Regions from separate parts of the Acidovorax sp. GW821-FHT10A04 genome, predicted to be linked through region 1. Evidence: riboswitches for the same ligand, from Rfam matches in the RefSeq annotation. Region 1 holds a riboswitch; the other holds the start of a gene.
The links. Region 1 has a riboswitch for glycine ahead of gcvT (glycine cleavage system aminomethyltransferase GcvT). Riboswitches for the same ligand answer to the same signal wherever they lie in the genome.

Region 1 (8,599 bases):
GCTCTCGCCCAAGGTCTGGAACAAGCTCAATGACGCGGACAAGAAGGTCTTCACCGACGCCGCCAAGAGCGCCTCGGTGGCCCAGCGCAAGAAGGTCAACGACGACGAGAACAACGGCATCGCCCTGCTCGAGCAGCAGGGCATGAAGGTCATCAAGACGGTGGACGGTGCCGCCTTCCGCGAGGCACTCAAGCCCGCCTATGTCGGCTATGCCAAGGAGTTCGGAGCGGACAACATCAAGAAGATCCAGGACGTTCGTTAACTCTTTTGAGCGACTCACACAGCCCTCCTGGCGTCGTTGCTGCGTCTTGCCGTACTGGTTGTACTGTCTGCGACGCAACGCCTAGCCAGGACCGCTTCGCTGGGCTGTTTGAGCCGCTCTTGACCCGCGCCCCGCATCGCCCGGCCCACACAAGGCGCCGGGCGCTTTTGCTTTGACCCTGTACGCCCTTGTCCAAGACCGTCCCGTGAAAACCTTCGAACGCTATTTTCTGGCCGCCAACCGCTGGGCATTGATCCTGCTGCTGGCGGCCATGTCCATCATCATCTTCACCAACGTGGTGATGCGCTACGTCACCCACAACTCGCTCGAATGGGCCGAGGAGGTGTCGCGCCACATGATGATCTGGCTGACCTTCCTGGGCGCCGGCCCCGTGCTGCGCTATGGCGGCCACATCGCGGTGGAGAACCTGCAGGACGCCCTGCCCCGCGCCGGTGCCATCGCCCTGCGTGCCGTGGTCGCGGCATTGCTGTTCGCCTTCTTCGGCTTCATGGTCTGGTACGGCTGGCTGTACATGCAGCGCACCATGTTCCAGATGACGGCCGTGACGCAGGTCCCGTTTGCCTACATCTACAGCGCCATGCTGATCGGCGGCGTGCTGCTCATCGTGCACTTCCTGTTCATCGTGCGCGGCTACGTCATGGACCGCACGTTCGCGGCCGACGCGCACTTCGATGCGAATGCGAGTGCCTCCCTATGAGCGCGTCCATCATCCTCATCGTATCGGCCTGCCTGTTCCTGGCCATGGGCGTGCCCGTGGCGTTTGCGCTGGGCCTGTCCACCGCGGCCACGCTGATCCTGGCCGAGAGCTACCCGCTGATGGTGCTGCTCAAGGAGACCTTCACCGGCATCGACAGCTTTCCGCTGATGGCCGTGCCCTTCTTCATCCTCGCGGCCGAACTCATGAGCGGCGGCTCGCTGACCGAGGTGCTGCTGCGCTTTGCCGGCCAGTTCGTGGGCCACAAGCGCGGCGGGCTGGGTTACACCAACGTGGTCTCGCTGACCTTCTTCTCGGGCATCTCGGGCTCGGCGCTGGCCGATGCGGCGGGCCCGGGCTCGATGCTGATCCGCATGATGGACAAGGCCGGCTACGACCGCTCGTACGCGGCGGCGCTCACGGCCTCCACCGCCATCGTCGGGCCCATCATCCCGCCGTCCATCATCATGATCATCTATGCGCTGCAGGACGAGACCGTCTCGGTGGGCGCACTGTTCGTGGCCGGCCTGCTGCCGGGCCTGCTGATCGCGGTGGCCATGTGCGTCGTGAACTTCCATGTCTCCAAGAAGCGCAACTACAAGGGCGACGGCCGGATGCCGCCCCTGGCCGAGATCCTGCAGACCACCTGGAAGGCGCTGCCTGCCATCCTGCTGCCAGTGGTGATCCTGGGCGGCATGCGCGCCGGCTGGTTCACGCCCACCGAGGCTTCGGTGGTGGCGGTGTTCTATGCGCTGGTGTGCGGCAAGTTCGTCTACCGCACGCTGCAGTGGAAGGCGCTGCCCGACATCCTGGCGCGCTCGGCCCTGCTGTCGGCCTCGGTGCTGATCATCATCGGGCTGTCGGCCGCGTTCGCGTGGATCCTGACCATCGAGGGCATTCCGCAGCAGATGGCCGACTGGCTGGTGGGCATGAACCTCTCACCATGGATGTTCCTGATCATCGTGAACATCTTCTTGCTGCTGTTCGGCATCTTCATCGAGCCGCTGCCGGGCGTGATGGTGCTCGCCCCCATCCTCGCGCCCGTGGCCGTGAAGCTGGGGATCGACCCGATCCACTTCGCGATGGTGGTGATCTACAACCTCACGCTGGGCATGATCACGCCGCCCGTGGGCGGGCTGCTGTTCGTCACCTGCAACGTCTCGCGCGTGCCCATGTCGCAACTGGTGCGCGAGCTGGTGCCCTTCCTCTGGGCCCATGGCGTGGTGCTGGTGGTGCTGACCTTCATCCCGCAGCTGTCGACCTGGCTGCCCAAGGTGCTCGGGTTCATCAAGTAGCGAGGCTGTTGGCCCGACGCTGCCCTCCAGCGGATATACTTGCGCCCGTCAGGAGAGAGTCCCCTTCGCGGGGGCCGCCGAAGGCGCAGGGACACCCCGAACGCTCAGGCAAAAGGACTGGCAAGCGCCTGCAGGGATGCAGGCGTTCCCTTGCTGGAGAGAGGTGGCCGCGCAGCACAGCGCAGGCCATCCACCGAAGGAGCAAGCCGCAGCCGCCAGCCAGGGTGGTGCGGTGAATCTCTCAGGTAAAGCGGACAGCAGGGCAAATCCCGCAATCCATGCACGGGTTGCGGCTTTCATTTGCCCGGAGTCCGCCCCATGTCTGCCCCTGCCGCTACCGCAGCCCCCCTGCTCACCACGCCCCTGAACGCCCTGCACCTGGAGCTGGGCGCCCGCATGGTGCCGTTCGCCGGCTATTCCATGCCCGTGCAGTACCCCGCCGGCCTGATGGCCGAGCATGTGCACACCCGCACCGCAGCCGGTCTGTTCGACGTATCGCACATGGGCCAGCTCCAGCTCGTCGGCCCGGATGCCGCCGCGGCCTTCGAGACGCTGGTGCCCGTGGACGTGGTCGACCTGCCCGTGGGCAAGCAGCGCTACGGCCTGCTGCTGACCGACGAAGGCACCATCATCGACGACCTGATGTTCTTCAACCAGGGCAACGACACGCTGTTCGTGATCGTCAACGGTGCCTGCAAGGTCGGGGACATCGCACACATCCAGGCGCGCATCGGCCAGCGCTGCGACGTGGTGCCCATGCCCGACCATGCCCTCCTGGCGCTGCAGGGCCCGCAGGCCGTAACCGCACTGGCGCGCCTGGCCCCTGGCATCGAGAAGCTGGTGTTCATGACCGGCGGCAGCTACACCATCGCCGGCTGCGACTGCTTCGTGACGCGCAGCGGCTACACGGGCGAGGACGGTTTCGAGATCTCGGTACCCGCGGCCCAGGCCGACACGCTGGCCCGCGCCCTGCTGGCACAGCCCGAGGTCAAGCCCATCGGCCTGGGCGCACGCAACTCGCTGCGCCTGGAAGCCGGCCTGTGCCTGTACGGCAACGACATCGACACCACCACCACCCCGCCCGAGGCAGCGCTGAACTGGGCGATCCAGAAGGTGCGCCGCACCGGCGGCGCGCGCGCAGGCGGCTTCCCCGGTGCCGACAAGGTGCTGGCACAGATCGACAACCCCACCAGCCTGCCACGCAAGCGCGTGGGCCTGGTGGCGCTGGAGCGCGTGCCCGTGCGCGAGCACACCGAATTGCAGAGCACCGATGGCCAGAAGATCGGCGAGGTCACCAGCGGCCTCTTAGGCCCCACGGTGAACGAGCCCGTGGCCATGGGCTACGTGAGCCCCGCGTTTGCCGCCATCGGCACCCGCGTGAACGCCATCGTGCGCGGCAAGGCCGTGGCCATGGAAGTGCGCGCCATGCCGTTCACGCCTGCCAACTATTTCCGCGGCTGATTTCACACCGCTGCGGGCCCGGCCCGCTACATTGCAGATTCCTTCATTTTTCAAAGCCCCAGGAGCTTTCCCCATGACCGTCAAATTCTCCAAAGACCACGAATGGATCAACGCCGCCGACGCCGACTCCGCCGTCGTGGGCATCACCGTGCACGCCCAGGATGCCCTGGGTGACGTGGTGTTCGTGGACCTGCCCGAAGTGGGCAAGAGCTTCGCCCAGGGCGAAGTCGCCGGCGTGGTCGAGTCCGTGAAGGCCGCCGCCGACGTGTACATGCCCGTTTCCGGCGAGATCGTCGAAGTCAACGAAGCCCTGCGCGCCGATCCGTCGCTGGCCAATTCCGATCCCCTGAACGCGGGCTGGTTCTTCAAGGTCAAGCTCAGCGATGCCGGCCAGCTCGACGCGCTGCTGTCCGAGACCGACTACACCGAGTTCGCCAAGAACGCCTGAGGCGCGCTGAACGCCCCGCCCTCTCCTCAAGAAGCCTGAGACCTGCCCCATGTTGATGCAATCCGCCCTGCCGCTCGGCGCGCTCGAAAACGCCACCGAATTCCTGCCCCGCCACATCGGCATCGACGCGGCCGACGAAGCGCACATGCTGTCGGTGATCGGCGAGGCCTCGCGCCGCGCCCTCATCGAGAGCATCGTGCCGCGCTCGATTGCACGCAGCACGGCCATGGACCTGCCCCCCCCCGTGACGGAGGCGGCGGCCCTGGCGGAGCTCAAGGCCATGGCAGGCAAGAACCAGGTGCTCAAGAGCTTCATCGGCCAGGGCTACTACGGCACGCACACGCCGGGCGTGATCCTGCGCAACATCCTCGAGAACCCGGCCTGGTACACGGCCTACACGCCCTACCAGGCCGAGATCTCGCAGGGCCGCATGGAGGCCCTGGTCAACTTCCAGACCATGGTCTGCGACCTGACCGGCATGCCGATTGCCAACGCCTCCATGCTCGACGAGGCCACGGCCGCGGCCGAGGCCATGACGCTGGCCAAGCGCTCGGTCAAGAGCAAGAGCAACCGCTTCATCGTCGCCGGTGACGCGCATCCGCAGACCATCGAGGTCATCCAGACCCGTGCCAAGCCGCTCAACATCGAGGTGGTGCTGGCCAATTCCGCGCCCGAGTGGCATGCCGCGCTCGACGGCGAATACTTTGCCGTGCTGGCCCAGTACCCCGCCACCAGCGGCCGCATCGACGAGCTGCGCGCCGACGTGGAGAAGGCCCATGGCAAGCAGGCCGCCTTCATCGCCGCCGCCGACCTGCTGGCGCTGACCCTGATCACACCGCCCGGCGAATGGGGCGCCGACATCGTCGTAGGCACCACCCAGCGCTTTGGCATGCCCATGGGCGCGGGCGGCCCGCACGCCGCCTACATGGCCTGCCGCGATGAGTTCAAGCGCTCCCTGCCTGGCCGCCTGGTCGGTGTGAGCGTGGACACCCATGGCAAGCCCGCCTACCGCCTGGCGCTGCAGACGCGCGAGCAGCACATCCGCCGCGAAAAGGCGACTTCCAACATCTGCACGGCCCAGGTGCTGCCGGCCGTGGTGGCCAGCATGTACGCCGTGTACCACGGCCCCGAGGGCTTGAAGCGCATCGCCCAGCGCGTGGCCAGCTACACCGCCATCCTGGCCAAGGGGCTGGAGCAGCTGGGTGCGCCCGTGCGTCCGCAGGCGACGTTCGACACCCTGACGCTCAAGACCGACGGCGCCACCCAGGCCATCGCCGCGCGCGCCGTGCAGCTGGGCGCCAACCTGCGCGTGTACTTCGAGCACTACCTGTGCATCTCGCTCGACGAGACCACCACGCGTGCCGACATCGCCCTTCTGTGGAAGGTCTTCGCCAAGGACGGCCAGGCCCTGCCGACCTTCGACGCCTTCGAGAAGGGCGTGGAGCCGCTGATCCCGGCCGAACTGCGCCGCACGAGCAGCTACCTCACGCACCCGGTGTTCAACACCCACCACAGCGAAACCGGCATGCTGCGCTACATCCGCCAGCTGTCGGACAAGGACCTGGCGCTGGACCGCAGCATGATCCCCCTGGGCAGTTGCACCATGAAGCTCAATGCCACGAGCGAGATGATCCCCATCACCTGGCCCGAGTTCGCCCAGGTGCACCCCTTCGCACCGGCCGAGCAGCTCGCAGGCTACCGCGAGCTCGACGAGCAGCTGCGCGCCTGGCTGTGCCAGGCCACGGGCTATGCCGGCATCAGCCTGCAGCCCAATGCCGGCTCGCAGGGCGAATACGCAGGCCTGCTGGCCATCAAGGCCTACCATGAGGCCCAGGGCCACGGCCACCGCAACATCTGCCTGATCCCCAGCAGCGCGCACGGCACCAACCCTGCCAGCGCGCAGATGGTGGGCATGCAGGTGGTGGTGACGGCCTGCGACGCCAACGGCAACGTGGACCTCGTGGACCTGCAGGCCAAGTGCGAGCAGCACAGCGCCAATCTGGCAGCGGTGATGATCACCTACCCCAGCACGCACGGTGTGTTCGAGACCCAGGTCAAGGAGCTGTGCGCCCTGGTGCACCAGCACGGCGGCCGCGTCTACGTGGACGGTGCCAACATGAACGCCCTGGTGGGCGTGGCAGCGCCCGGCGAGTTCGGCGGCGACGTGAGCCACCTGAACCTGCACAAGACCTTCTGCATCCCCCACGGCGGTGGCGGCCCCGGCGTGGGCCCGGTGTGCGTGGTGGAAGACCTCGTGCCCTACCTGCCCGGCCATGCCACGGCCGGCGTTGCTGGCGGCGTGGGCGCCGTCTCGGCCGCGCCCCTGGGCAATGCCGCCGTGCTGCCCATCAGCTGGATGTACTGCCGCATGATGGGCGCCGAAGGCCTGCAGGCCGCGACCGAGACCGCCATCCTGTCGGCCAACTACATCAGCGCGCGCCTCAAGGACCACTACCCCACGCTGTACGCCAGCGCCAACGGCCATGTGGCGCACGAGTGCATCCTGGACCTGCGCCAGTTGAAGGACACCAGCGGCGTGATGGCAGAGGACGTGGCCAAGCGCCTGATCGACTACGGCTTCCACGCGCCCACGCTGAGCTTCCCCGTGCCCAACACGCTGATGGTGGAGCCCACCGAGAGCGAGACGCTGTTCGAGATCGACCGCTTCATCGACGCGATGATCGCCATCCGCGAGGAGATCCGCCAGATCGAAGCCGGGGCCTGGCCGCAGGACAACAATCCCCTGAAGAATGCGCCGCACACGGCGGAGAGTCTGCTGACTGGCGAGTGGACGCGGCCCTATGCGCGCGAGGTGGCTGCGTATCCCGTGGCGGCCTTGCGCTCCAGCAAGTACTGGTCGCCTGTGGGGCGGGTGGACAATGTGTGGGGGGATCGCAATCTGGCGTGCAGTTGCATTCCGGTCAGCGATTACGCTTGATCTTTCGTTTCTTGGCGGGGTCTGTTATGGCTTCCTGCCGGTGTTGAGGGCGGAGGCCGGGATGTGCGCCCGGCGGCGCAGTAACTTTCTCTTGGGCCGCCAAGAGAAAGTCACCAAAGAGAAGGCGGCCCCCAGTCTGCGTCCCTTCGCTTCGCTGCGGGCAACCTGCGATGCTCGGATCTGGGGTGGACGTCGATGAACTCGCTTCGTTCTTCGAACTCCGCTCAGACAGCATCGACGAGCCAGACGACGAAGTGCATGTGTCCTTCGGCACATGCACCCACCCCAGCTCCTGCGCTTCTCGGCGCAGCCAGCAGGGGTGGGGAGCGGGTACCACCCGGCTGCTGCCTTGGCAGCCGCGCCAGGTGTCGGTTACGCGCTGCGCGCTGCCGACGCAACTGGCACAGCGAGGCAGATCGGGCCGAGCGAAGCAATGGCCCGTGTGGAGCCCGTTCCCACCCCCTTCTGACTGTGCCGAGAAGCGCAGGGCCTGGGGTGAGCGCGTGCCGAAGGACACGCGCATCGTTGTCTGACTCACCGCGGATGTTTGAGCGGAGTTCACCCGCAGGGGGAACGCAGCGAGTTCCGCGGTGCACCCCAGGATCGAGCATCGCAGGTTGCCCCCTCGTACGAAGTGCGAGGGGGACACGGGCAGCGGGGTCGCCTTTCTTTGGGGTACGTTTCTTTGGCGACGCAAAGAAAGGTACCTCGGCCGCCGGGCCGAGACCCGGCTCCCGCCCTCCATCAAAGCATGCCGCCAAACCAGCCCAGCCGCCGGGCGCACATCCCGGCCTCCGCCCTCAAAACAACTACAGAAGCACCCACCGAAACAACATCGAACGGACACCCACAAGAACACGACTAAGATCGCGCCTGTTTGAAATACTCGAAGGAGAACCCCTTGCGCCACACCCTGTGCCTGCTGCTCGCCACCCTCGCCATCGCCCCCGCCGCCATGGCCCAACAAGCCAAACCCGTCACCACCTCCAGCGGCCTGGTCTATGAATCGATCAAGGACGGCACCGGCGAATCGCCCAAGGCCACCGACACCGTCAAGGTGCACTACAAGGGCACCTTCCTCGATGGCAAGGAGTTCGACAGCTCCTACAAGCGCGGCGAACCCACCTCGTTCCCGCTGAACCGCGTGATCCCCTGCTGGACCGAAGGCGTGCAGCGCATGAAGCCCGGCGGCAAGGCCAAGCTGACCTGCCCACCCGCCATCGCCTACGGTGCCAACGGTGCCGGCGGCGTGATCCCGCCCAACGCCACGCTGAACTTCGAGATCGAGCTGATTTCCGTCGGCAAGTAACCAGAACCACCGGCGCGCGGGCCACTTTCATCCATTCCTTGCACATGCTGCTGAAAGTCGGGGAACTGGCCCGCCGCACCGGCCTCACGGTGCGCACCCTGCACCATTACGACGAGATCGGCCTGCTCGCGCCCTCCGGCCGCTCCGAGGCCGGCTACCGGCTGTACAGCC
Region 2 (8,599 bases), on a different contig from region 1:
GGTTGTTGCCATTTCTTACACCTGCTCTCCAAAACCCGCAGGGGCAAACCGCAGCGGCCATACCAGAATGGGACATGCCCCGCGCCTGCTGGCGGTCTCCCATGACCGGTGCGTGCAGCGGAAAAACACCTGAGCCTGACCAACCCCCGGAGGACCGTTCCATGAAGAATCCCGTGACCCTGCCGCGCCGACACCTGCTCACCGGCAGTGCTGCCGCACTCAGCGCCCTGGGGCTGGCCGCATGGACCCGGGGCGCGCATGCCCAGCCCGCACCGGCTGCGGCGGCCAAGCCGCTGCCCGCCTATGCGGGATGGAAGAACCCAGGCAGCCTGATCGTGCACAGCAGCAGCACCCTGGAGACGCGCCGGGCGGCCTTCGGCACGGGGGTGGTCACGCCATCGAGCCAGCTGTACATCCGCAACAACCTGCCTGCGCCCGATACCGCCATCGTGGCCGACCGCGATGCCTGGAGTGTTTCCATCGAGGGCGTGAAGGCACCGCGCGCGCTGACCCTGGCCGAATTGCGGACCTTGGGCATCGAGACCGTGACCACGGTGCTGCAATGTTCGGGCAACGGGCGCGGCTTTTTCCCCAGCAAGCCCAGCGGCACGCCGTGGACGGTGGGCGCCGCGGGTTGCGTGGTCTGGAGCGGCGTGCCGCTGCGCAATGTGGTGGCCGCCCTGGGCGGGCTGGCGGGCGGTGTCGCCTACCTCACCGGCACGGGCGGCGAGAAGCTGCCCGAGGGCGTGGACCCGCTCACGGTGGTGGTCGAGCGCTCGGTGCCCATCCAGGCGCTGGACGATGCCATCCTGGCCTGGGAGATGAACGGCGAGCCGATGCCGCTGGCGCATGGCGGACCGCTGCGCCTGATCGTGCCGGGCTACCAGGGTGTGAACAACATCAAGTACGTCAAGCGCGTGGCCTTCGGCGCCGAGCAGTCCCAGGCGCGCATCATGTCGCACGGCTACCGCATGTCGCCCCCCGGCACCAAGGCCAGCCCCGAGCAGCCCTCGGTGTGGGAGATGACGACCAAGTCCTGGATCAACGGCCCCCTGCCCGAGCAGGGCACGCTCAAGGCCGGGCTGGTGCAGGTGCATGGCGTGGCGTTTGGCGGCACGCGCGGCGTGAAGGGCGTGGAGGTGTCCGTCGATGGCGGCAAGACCTGGCAGGCGGCCCAGCTCATCGGGCCCGACCTGGGGCGCTTCGCCTGGCGCCAGTTCGTGCTGCCCGTGCGGCTGGCGGCGGGTTCGCACGAACTGCTCAGCCGTGCCACCGATACCGCCGGTCATGTGCAGCCCGAGCAGCGCGAGGAGAACCTGGGCGGCTACAACAACACGAGCTGGCGTGACCACGGTGTGACCGTGGTGGTCGCGTGAGGGGGCGCACGCCTTGCGTACTGCGCTGACCGCCGTGCTGCTGGCGCTGGCAAGCGGCGGCGCCTGGGCCGCGGATGCCGGCGAACTGGCGCGGGGCAAGGAACTGTTCGGCAAGATCCAGCCCGCCTGCAGCGTGTGCCACACGCTGCAGGCCGCGGGCGCCGAAGGCCAGGTCGGGCCCGTGCTCGACGAACTCAAGCCCAACGCCGAGCGCGTGCTGCGCGCGCTGAAGGCGGGCATCGGTGTCATGCCGTCCTATGCCGACAAGCTCAGCGACAAGGACATGCGGGCGCTGGCGAGCTTCGTCGCGCAGGCCTCGGGTGCCGCGCCCTGACCCGGCGCTTGCTCAGGCCTTCGACGCCGCAGGCAACAGGCTGGGCACGCTGCTCTGCGGCATGCCCGTGAACGCGAAGTCCAGCTCGGGCGCCAGGCCGCTCACGATGCGCGCCAGCGACTTGCCCGAGCCGCAGGCATGCGTCCAGCCCAGCGTGCCGTGGCCGGTGTTGAGGAACAGGTTGGCCAGCTTGGTCTTGCCGATCAGCGGCACATTGCTCGGCGTGGCGGGGCGCAGGCCGGTCCAGAACTGCGCCTGGCTGGCATCGCCGGCCCCCGGGAACAGCTGCTCCACGCGTCGCACGATGGCGTCGCAGCGCACCTGGTTCAGGTCTCGGTGGTAGCCGTTGAGCTCGGCCGTGCCGGCAATGCGCAGGCGGTCGCCGCGCTCGCTGGTGTAGCGCGAGAACACGAGCTTGTACTCGTCGTCGGTGAGGCTCACCTGGTGCGCCATCGATGCGTCCTTGACCGGCATGGTCACCGAGTAGCCCTTGGCCGGGTAGATGGGCAGGCGGATGCCCAGCGGCTGCGCCAGCAGCGGGCTGAACGAGCCCATGGCGAGCACGAAGGCATCGCCGTGCACGCGCTCGAAGCGGCCTTCGGCCGTGGTCACCTCCACATGGTCGATGCGCCCGCCCGCCTCGCGCAGCGCCGTGATGTGCTGGCCCAGGCGGAACTGCACGCCCGCGGCCTCGCACAGGCGCGCCAGCTCGCGCGTGAAAGTGTTGGCATCGCCCGACTCGTCCTCGGCGGTGTAGGTGGCACCGGCCAGTTGCGGGCGGATGTGGGCCAGGGCCGGTTCGATGCGCACCGCCTCGTCGGCGCTGATCACCTGGCGTTCACAGCCGAGCTGGCGCATCTGCTCGGCCGGGGCCAGGGCGCCGTCGAACTCCTTCTGGTTGGTGTAGAAGTGCAGGATGCCCTGCGTGCGCTGGTCGTAGGCGATGCCGGTGGCGGCGCGCAGCTGCTGCAGCGTGTCGCGGCTGTAGGTACCCAGGCGCACGATCTGCTCGATGTTGTGGCGCGTGCGCGCGGGCGTGCAGTTGCGCAGGAAGGACAGGCCCCAGAGCCACTGGCGCATGTCGGCGCGGATGCGGAACAGCAGGGGGGCGTCTTCCTTGCCCAGCCACTGCAGCACCTTGAGCGGCGCGCTCGGGTTGGCCCAGGGCTCGGCATGGCTCACCGAGATCTGGCCGCCGTTGGCAAAACTGGTTTCCGCACCGGGCGCACCCTGGCGGTCGATGACGGTCACCTCGTGGCCGAGCTGTTGCAGGAAATAGGCCGAAGTCACGCCGAGCAGGCCGGCGCCAAGAACGATCACACGCATTTTGAAAGCCTTTGGAAGGGCAATCGCCAGGCCTGTCGATGTCGCTGCGGGTATGGGTGTCCATAGCGCGCAGCGGGCACGTCATTGCCCGGCTGCCGCTCCCCCTGTCCTTGGTACCTGAGAGATTCACCGCCGCCCCTCATGGGCTGCGGCTTGCTCCTTCGGTGCGCTACATGGCGTAGCGGCTCTCCAGACGGCCTTGATGAATGGTGCAGTACGGAACCTGAGCGTGCATGGGAGTTTGCGCCTTCGGTGAAGCGGCCATTGCCGCCTGCTCTCCTGCGAAGGCCATTCTAGGGCGGCGCTGGCGCACAAAGACGAACGCCGCAGCTAATGTGCGGCGTTCGTTGCTGATACAAGGCCGGGCGCTAACCCGGTCAAGCGTCAGTTGCGGCGGGGATTGTCAGGGTTGCTGTCGCGGCGGTTTGATACGCCGTCGCCATCGCGGTCCCGGTCGTTGCGGTTGGAAATGCCGTCACCGTCACGGTCCCAGCCGCCACGGCGCATTTCCCAGCGGCCGTCGCGTTCCTGCCAGGTGGGCTGGCGGTAAGCGTAGCCGGGGCGGGCCTTCACCCAGTGGCCGGCGACCCACACATGGCGGCCGCCACGCCAATCCCAATGGCCCTCTTCCCAGACCTGGCCACGGCGTGGGCGCGGCACGGCTTCACGGCGGGGTGGCGGTGGCGCAGGGATGACCTGGTAACCCTGGGGTCCCGACTGGATCACCACGGTGCCTTGGTGCGCCGGCTGGGCCGTGGCGACCGAAGAGAGGCCTGCCAGTGCCAGCGTGGTGGCGATGAGGGCTGCGTAAGTGGTTTTGTAAGCCATGGATGACTCCTTTTTCAATGTTGTTGTGTCGCCTCTGTATGGTGGGCAAGCGGTGGCGACAGGTCTGTAGGCGCCGCACCTTGCCCCCTGTAGGCGGGCGGGGCCGGCACCTGTGGGGCAGCCGGCCTGCCGCCATCAGTTGCGGTAAGGGTTGTCCGGACGGCGGTCGTGGCGGTTGGGCACGCCATCGCCGTCACGGTCCCAGCCGCCGGGGCGCATGTGGTGGCGGCCATCGCGCTCTTCCCAGCGCGGCTCGCGGTAGGTATAGCCAGGGCGGGCCTTGACCCAGTAGCCCTGGATCCACACATGCCGGCCGCCGCGCCATTCCCAATGGCCGGGCACCCAGGCCATGCCACGGCGTGCGTGGGGTGGTGCTTCATAGCGGGGTGGGGGTGGCGCGTGGTACTGCACCGGGGTGACCTGCAGCGGGGCCAGGGCGGGGCGCTGCACCGGATGCTGGTAGTAGGAAGAAGGGGTGCCGGTCTGGATGACGACGGTGGCGCTGGGGGATGCCAGCGCCGGGGCAACGGCACCCAGCGACAGCAAGGCCAGGGAAGCGACGGCGAGGGCGATGCGGGCCATGAAGGTCTCCTTGGAAATGATTCCTTGCGGAACCGGAGCCTTGATCGTGGGCGCTTTGCGTCAAGCCGGTGTAGTGCCCGTGCGAAGAGTTGTAAGCGGGTGTTGCTGCGGCGCAGCTCGCGCACCCAAAGCGTGATTTATGTCACACAGGCGGTCCATTGCGCTGCGCGCCACCCGGGGCGCATGAAACTGGCGCGACCCACGCCAGCGTCCCCGCGCAAGGGCTGCCCCGCCGCGCTGGGGGCGTCCCCCTCGAGGGGAAGGCGCGAAGCGACTCAGGGGGCATTTCACCTGACCAGCAGCGCCAAGGCCGGCGGCAGCACCAGCCAGAAGCCCGACACCGGCATCAGCACCACGCCGGCCAGCACCAGGGCCAGCAGGCACCAGCCCATGGGCCGCAGCGCCTCGGCCGGCTGGCTGCGCTCGAGCGCCGTCACCTCCCATGCCAGCAGGGCCAGCACGGCACCGAACAGCAGGAACCAGACGGCGGCGCCCAGGTGCATGTCGTCTGCCACGGCGTTGAACACGCCACGCTGCCACAGGATCTGCCACTGGGGGGCGAACAGGACGACCGCCGCCAGCGTGTGCAGCAGGGCCACGGCCAGCAGCCAGAAGCCCTTCCAGGGGCGGGTCGCAAGGGTGGAGAGGGACCAGAGAAGGCTGTGCACGGAAGGCTCCTTGTAGTACGGGGGACGTAGGATGGTCAGCCGATCCAGCGATCGGCCTGCGTGTGGACCTGCGCCCGGATCTCGGTCAGCAGGTGCATGAGCCCGAGCCAGGCGCGCTCGAAAGCCGGCAGTTCGAGTGGCACGCCGGCCAGGTGCCTGGCCAGCACTTTTTGCTGCGCCGCCACGGGGGCGGGCGGGCGGCTCTTGCCTGCGAAGTCGAAGACCGGCTCCGTGAAGGGCTCGGTCTGCCAGGCCTGCATGATCGACAGGGCGGGCATCAGCTCGTCGGTGAAGGTGGCGAGGTCCATCGATGCATGGACCAGCCCCAGCGCCACGTAGGCCTGCAGCACGCCCTGGGCATGGTTCGGCGATGCGGGTTGCAGCAGTGCGCGCCAGGCCTGCAGCACCCCGCCGCGGAACGCGGGCGACAGCTCTCGCGTGCAGCCGAAATCGAGCACCCCGAGCTGCCCGTCCGGCAGGAACAGAAAGTTGCCCGGGTGCAGGTCGGCATGCATGTGGCCGAGGCCGAAGGTGCAGTGCATGAACCAGTCCCAGAGCAGTTGTCCGGCCTGGTTGCGCGCGGCCTGCGTGGGCTCGGTGCCCAGCCAGTCCGCCAGGTGCAGGCCCGGCAGATACTGCTGGGTGAGCACCTGCGCACGCGTGTGCGAGGCAATGGGCTGTGGCAGCACGATGCCCGGCAGCGCCGCATGCTCGGCAAACCACTGCAGTTGCCGGGCCTCGTGCAGGTAGTCCACCTCGCGCTGCAGCGTGCGCTCGATCTCCTGCATCACGCGCTCCACCACCACATCGCCGGGCAGGGGCAGGTCGCTGTGCGCCAGGGCACGCAAGGTGGTGCGCAAGAGGCGCATGTCCGAGGCGATGGTGGTGGCAATGCCCGGGTACTGCACCTTGACCGCCACGGCACCGTGCCCGGCCAGCTCGGCGCGGTGCACCTGGCCCAGGCTGGCGGCGGCAAAGGCCCGGGGCTCGAAGCGGGTGAACAAGGACTCGGGCTCCTGCCCGAAGGCCTGGCGGAACACCCGGCCGACCAGCGCGCGGTTGAGCGGCGTGGCCTGGTGGCAGGCGCGCGCCAGCTCGCGCCGCACGCCCTCGGGCAGGAAGCTGCTGTCCATGCTCAGAATCTGCGAGACCTTGAGCGCTGTGCCGCGCAACTGCCCCATGGCCTGGAACAGGATGCGGCCCAGGGTTGCCTCGTGCCGGGCCTGGGCATCGGCCTGTGCCACTTCGTCGGCGTGGGCGGGCCGCATGCGCTGGCCCAGTTGGGCCAGGCCCAGGCGTGCGGCCGTGATGCCGGTGATGGTGCCGCGCGCGAGCGTGCCCGTGCGGGGTGGCTTGGCGCCTGTCATGCGCGGGGCGGGCGTTGGGGGCTGGTAGAAGCCGGCGCGGCCGCATCCAACCGCGCCAGCAGGGTCCGCACGATGAGCCGGTGGAACGGTGCGATCGTGGCCATGTAGGTGTGGCCCAGCGCGTTGTGGATGTGCACCACGGAGGAAAGGGCCAGGACGGCCTGCCCGTCCTGCATGCGCTTGTGCAGCGATACCAGCACGTTCAGGTGGCGGTCGTCCACGCCCATCACCACCTCGCGTTCGCCCAGGTGGCGGATTTCGAAGAAACCCACCTGGTCGCCCACCCGGTAGCCTGCTGCGCTCCGGCGGGTGCCGTCGTGCAGTTGCCCCACGCCCTTGAGTCCGACCATGCTCACCAGGCGATTGCGCAGGGCCATGAGGGCACGCGTCCAGCCCGGCGTGCGGATCACCATGTCCAGCCATGTCTGCAGTGCGCTGGTGTCGGAAAGGGGGTCGGCGGTCTCGAAGCAGTCGGCAAACTGGGCGCCTGGCAGTTGCGTGGCGATCACGCTGCCCGAAGGGATGGCCGTGGCTCGAACAGTGCGGGCGGGGCTCATGGGGCGGCCTTGCGGGTGCGGGGTTTGCGGGCGGGCTTGGGCGCATCGGCCACGGGGGCCTGGGCCGGCGGGCGCGCACGCGGCGTGCGCGGTGTATCCACCGGGGACACCATCGTGTCGCCCAGGGCGTTCTTGGCCATGCGCAGCACCCCCACCAGGCCGCTGCCGTGCTGCATGAAGCGCGCCATCTGGCTGCGCAGCATGAAGCCGCCCAGATGCAGCACGCGGTTGACCAGGCCCGCGCGCAGCGCCAGCACCGCCACGCCCAGCGACAGGTCCACCAGCTGCGTGGTCTCTGCGAATTCGTCCGATTCGTCGGCCAGCCAGTAGGCCACCACGCCCGCCAGGTAGTCGCCATACAAACCACTGGCCACGCCCTTGAAGTCGCAGGGCTCGATCTCGCCGCTGGCTTCTGCCGCTTCGATGAAACCGGCCACGGCCTCGCGCAGGGCCTGGCGTGCGGCCAGCGGCTCGGCCAGCATGGACAGGGGGGAGCGCCGGGCCAGTGTGCGCAGCTCGGCGACGAACTCGCGGTCGGGCAGCAGGCGCTCCAGCACGGCATCGGTCAGGCGCTGCAGCTTTTCCTGCAGGCCGTAGTCCGCCAGGTCCGGCGTGGCCAGCGTATCGGCCAGCGCGGCGCGCACCGCCTCGTCCACATAGCCCAGCACGATGCGGTCCTTGGTCGGGAAGTACTTGTAGATCGTCGCATCGCCGATGCCGGCCGCACGCGCGATGTCCTTCATCGTCGTGCCGTCGAAGCCCTGGCGCGTCATCAGGTCGACCGCGCTGGCCACGATCTGGCGGCGCGTCGCGTCCTGCTGTTGGCGGGTGGTTTTCAATTGACTATCCTTAAATCAGTGAAATCTATGATTTAAAGAATAGTGATTTTTTATTGTGGCGTCAAGCAGGCACGCAATCGCCTGGCGTGAGCGCCCTCAAATCCACCGGAGGCGGGGGTTAGCGGCGCATGCCCGTGAAGGCCTCGAACTCCCAGCTGCGCAGCGCCAGCAGCAGGGTGTAGCCCTCAAGCTCGCGCGGTGGCAGTTTCTGGTCTGCCAGGTGCTGCTGGGCGAAGTCCTGGGCCACGCGCTGCATGCGCTCCATGAAGGCCGGGGCCAGGCTGCGGCTGATGGTGCCGTGCACCAGCAGCACGCCTTCGCCCGCGCCGTCGAAGCCACCGGCGAAGTAGTCGAGCAGCGCATGCTCGCGAAAGTAGTTCATCACCGGGCCATGGGGCCGCCAGCGGAAGGTCTTGGCCAGCTTGAGCCGGTAGCGATTGAGCGGGCGCAGCTCGATGATGCCGATGCGGTCGAGCTGGGCCAGGTACTTGATGCCCTCGGCCTCCGACAGGCGGTAGGTGCCGGTCACCTGCTCCAGCGTCCACTGGCTGAGTACGCAGATGGCCATGAGCAGCAGCCGCTTGTCGGCCACCACGGCCTTTTCCTGCTCCTGGGTGAGTTCCTTGAGCAGGGGCTGGCTTTCGGCCACGCGGCGCGCCAGGTCGGCGAAGTCCAGCGCCAGCGCGCGGCAGATGGCGTCGATGCGCGACAGCGGCATGTCC

Region 2: another riboswitch for glycine. It lies ahead of AC07PF_RS18230 (D-amino acid dehydrogenase); the one in region 1 lies ahead of gcvT (glycine cleavage system aminomethyltransferase GcvT).

Annotation. Positions count from the first base shown of each region.
Region 1 covers NZ_JBWKNZ010000011.1:203,127-211,725, forward strand. The annotation lists gene AC07PF_RS22605 (TRAP transporter substrate-binding protein) at 1-262, shown strand, start outside; gene AC07PF_RS22610 (TRAP transporter small permease) at 468-980, shown strand; gene AC07PF_RS22615 (TRAP transporter large permease) at 977-2,272, shown strand; glycine riboswitch at 2,312-2,402, shown strand; glycine riboswitch at 2,416-2,540, shown strand; gene gcvT (glycine cleavage system aminomethyltransferase GcvT) at 2,591-3,733, shown strand; gene gcvH (glycine cleavage system protein GcvH) at 3,807-4,181, shown strand; gene gcvP (aminomethyl-transferring glycine dehydrogenase) at 4,231-7,119, shown strand; gene AC07PF_RS22635 (FKBP-type peptidyl-prolyl cis-trans isomerase) at 8,075-8,428, shown strand; gene AC07PF_RS22640 (MerR family transcriptional regulator) at 8,473-8,599, shown strand, end outside.
Region 2 covers NZ_JBWKNZ010000008.1:161,229-169,827, forward strand. The annotation lists gene sorT (SorT family sulfite dehydrogenase catalytic subunit) at 162-1,376, shown strand; gene sorU (SorU family sulfite dehydrogenase c-type cytochrome subunit) at 1,390-1,710, shown strand; gene AC07PF_RS18230 (D-amino acid dehydrogenase) at 1,723-3,036, opposite strand; glycine riboswitch at 3,131-3,239, opposite strand; gene AC07PF_RS18235 (YXWGXW repeat-containing protein) at 3,421-3,864, opposite strand; gene AC07PF_RS18240 (YXWGXW repeat-containing protein) at 4,000-4,446, opposite strand; gene AC07PF_RS18245 (DUF6463 family protein) at 4,734-5,114, opposite strand; gene AC07PF_RS18250 (ABC1 kinase family protein) at 5,150-6,481, opposite strand; gene AC07PF_RS18255 (DUF2867 domain-containing protein) at 6,478-7,038, opposite strand; gene AC07PF_RS18260 (TetR/AcrR family transcriptional regulator) at 7,035-7,877, opposite strand; gene AC07PF_RS18265 (helix-turn-helix domain-containing protein) at 7,996-8,599, opposite strand, start outside.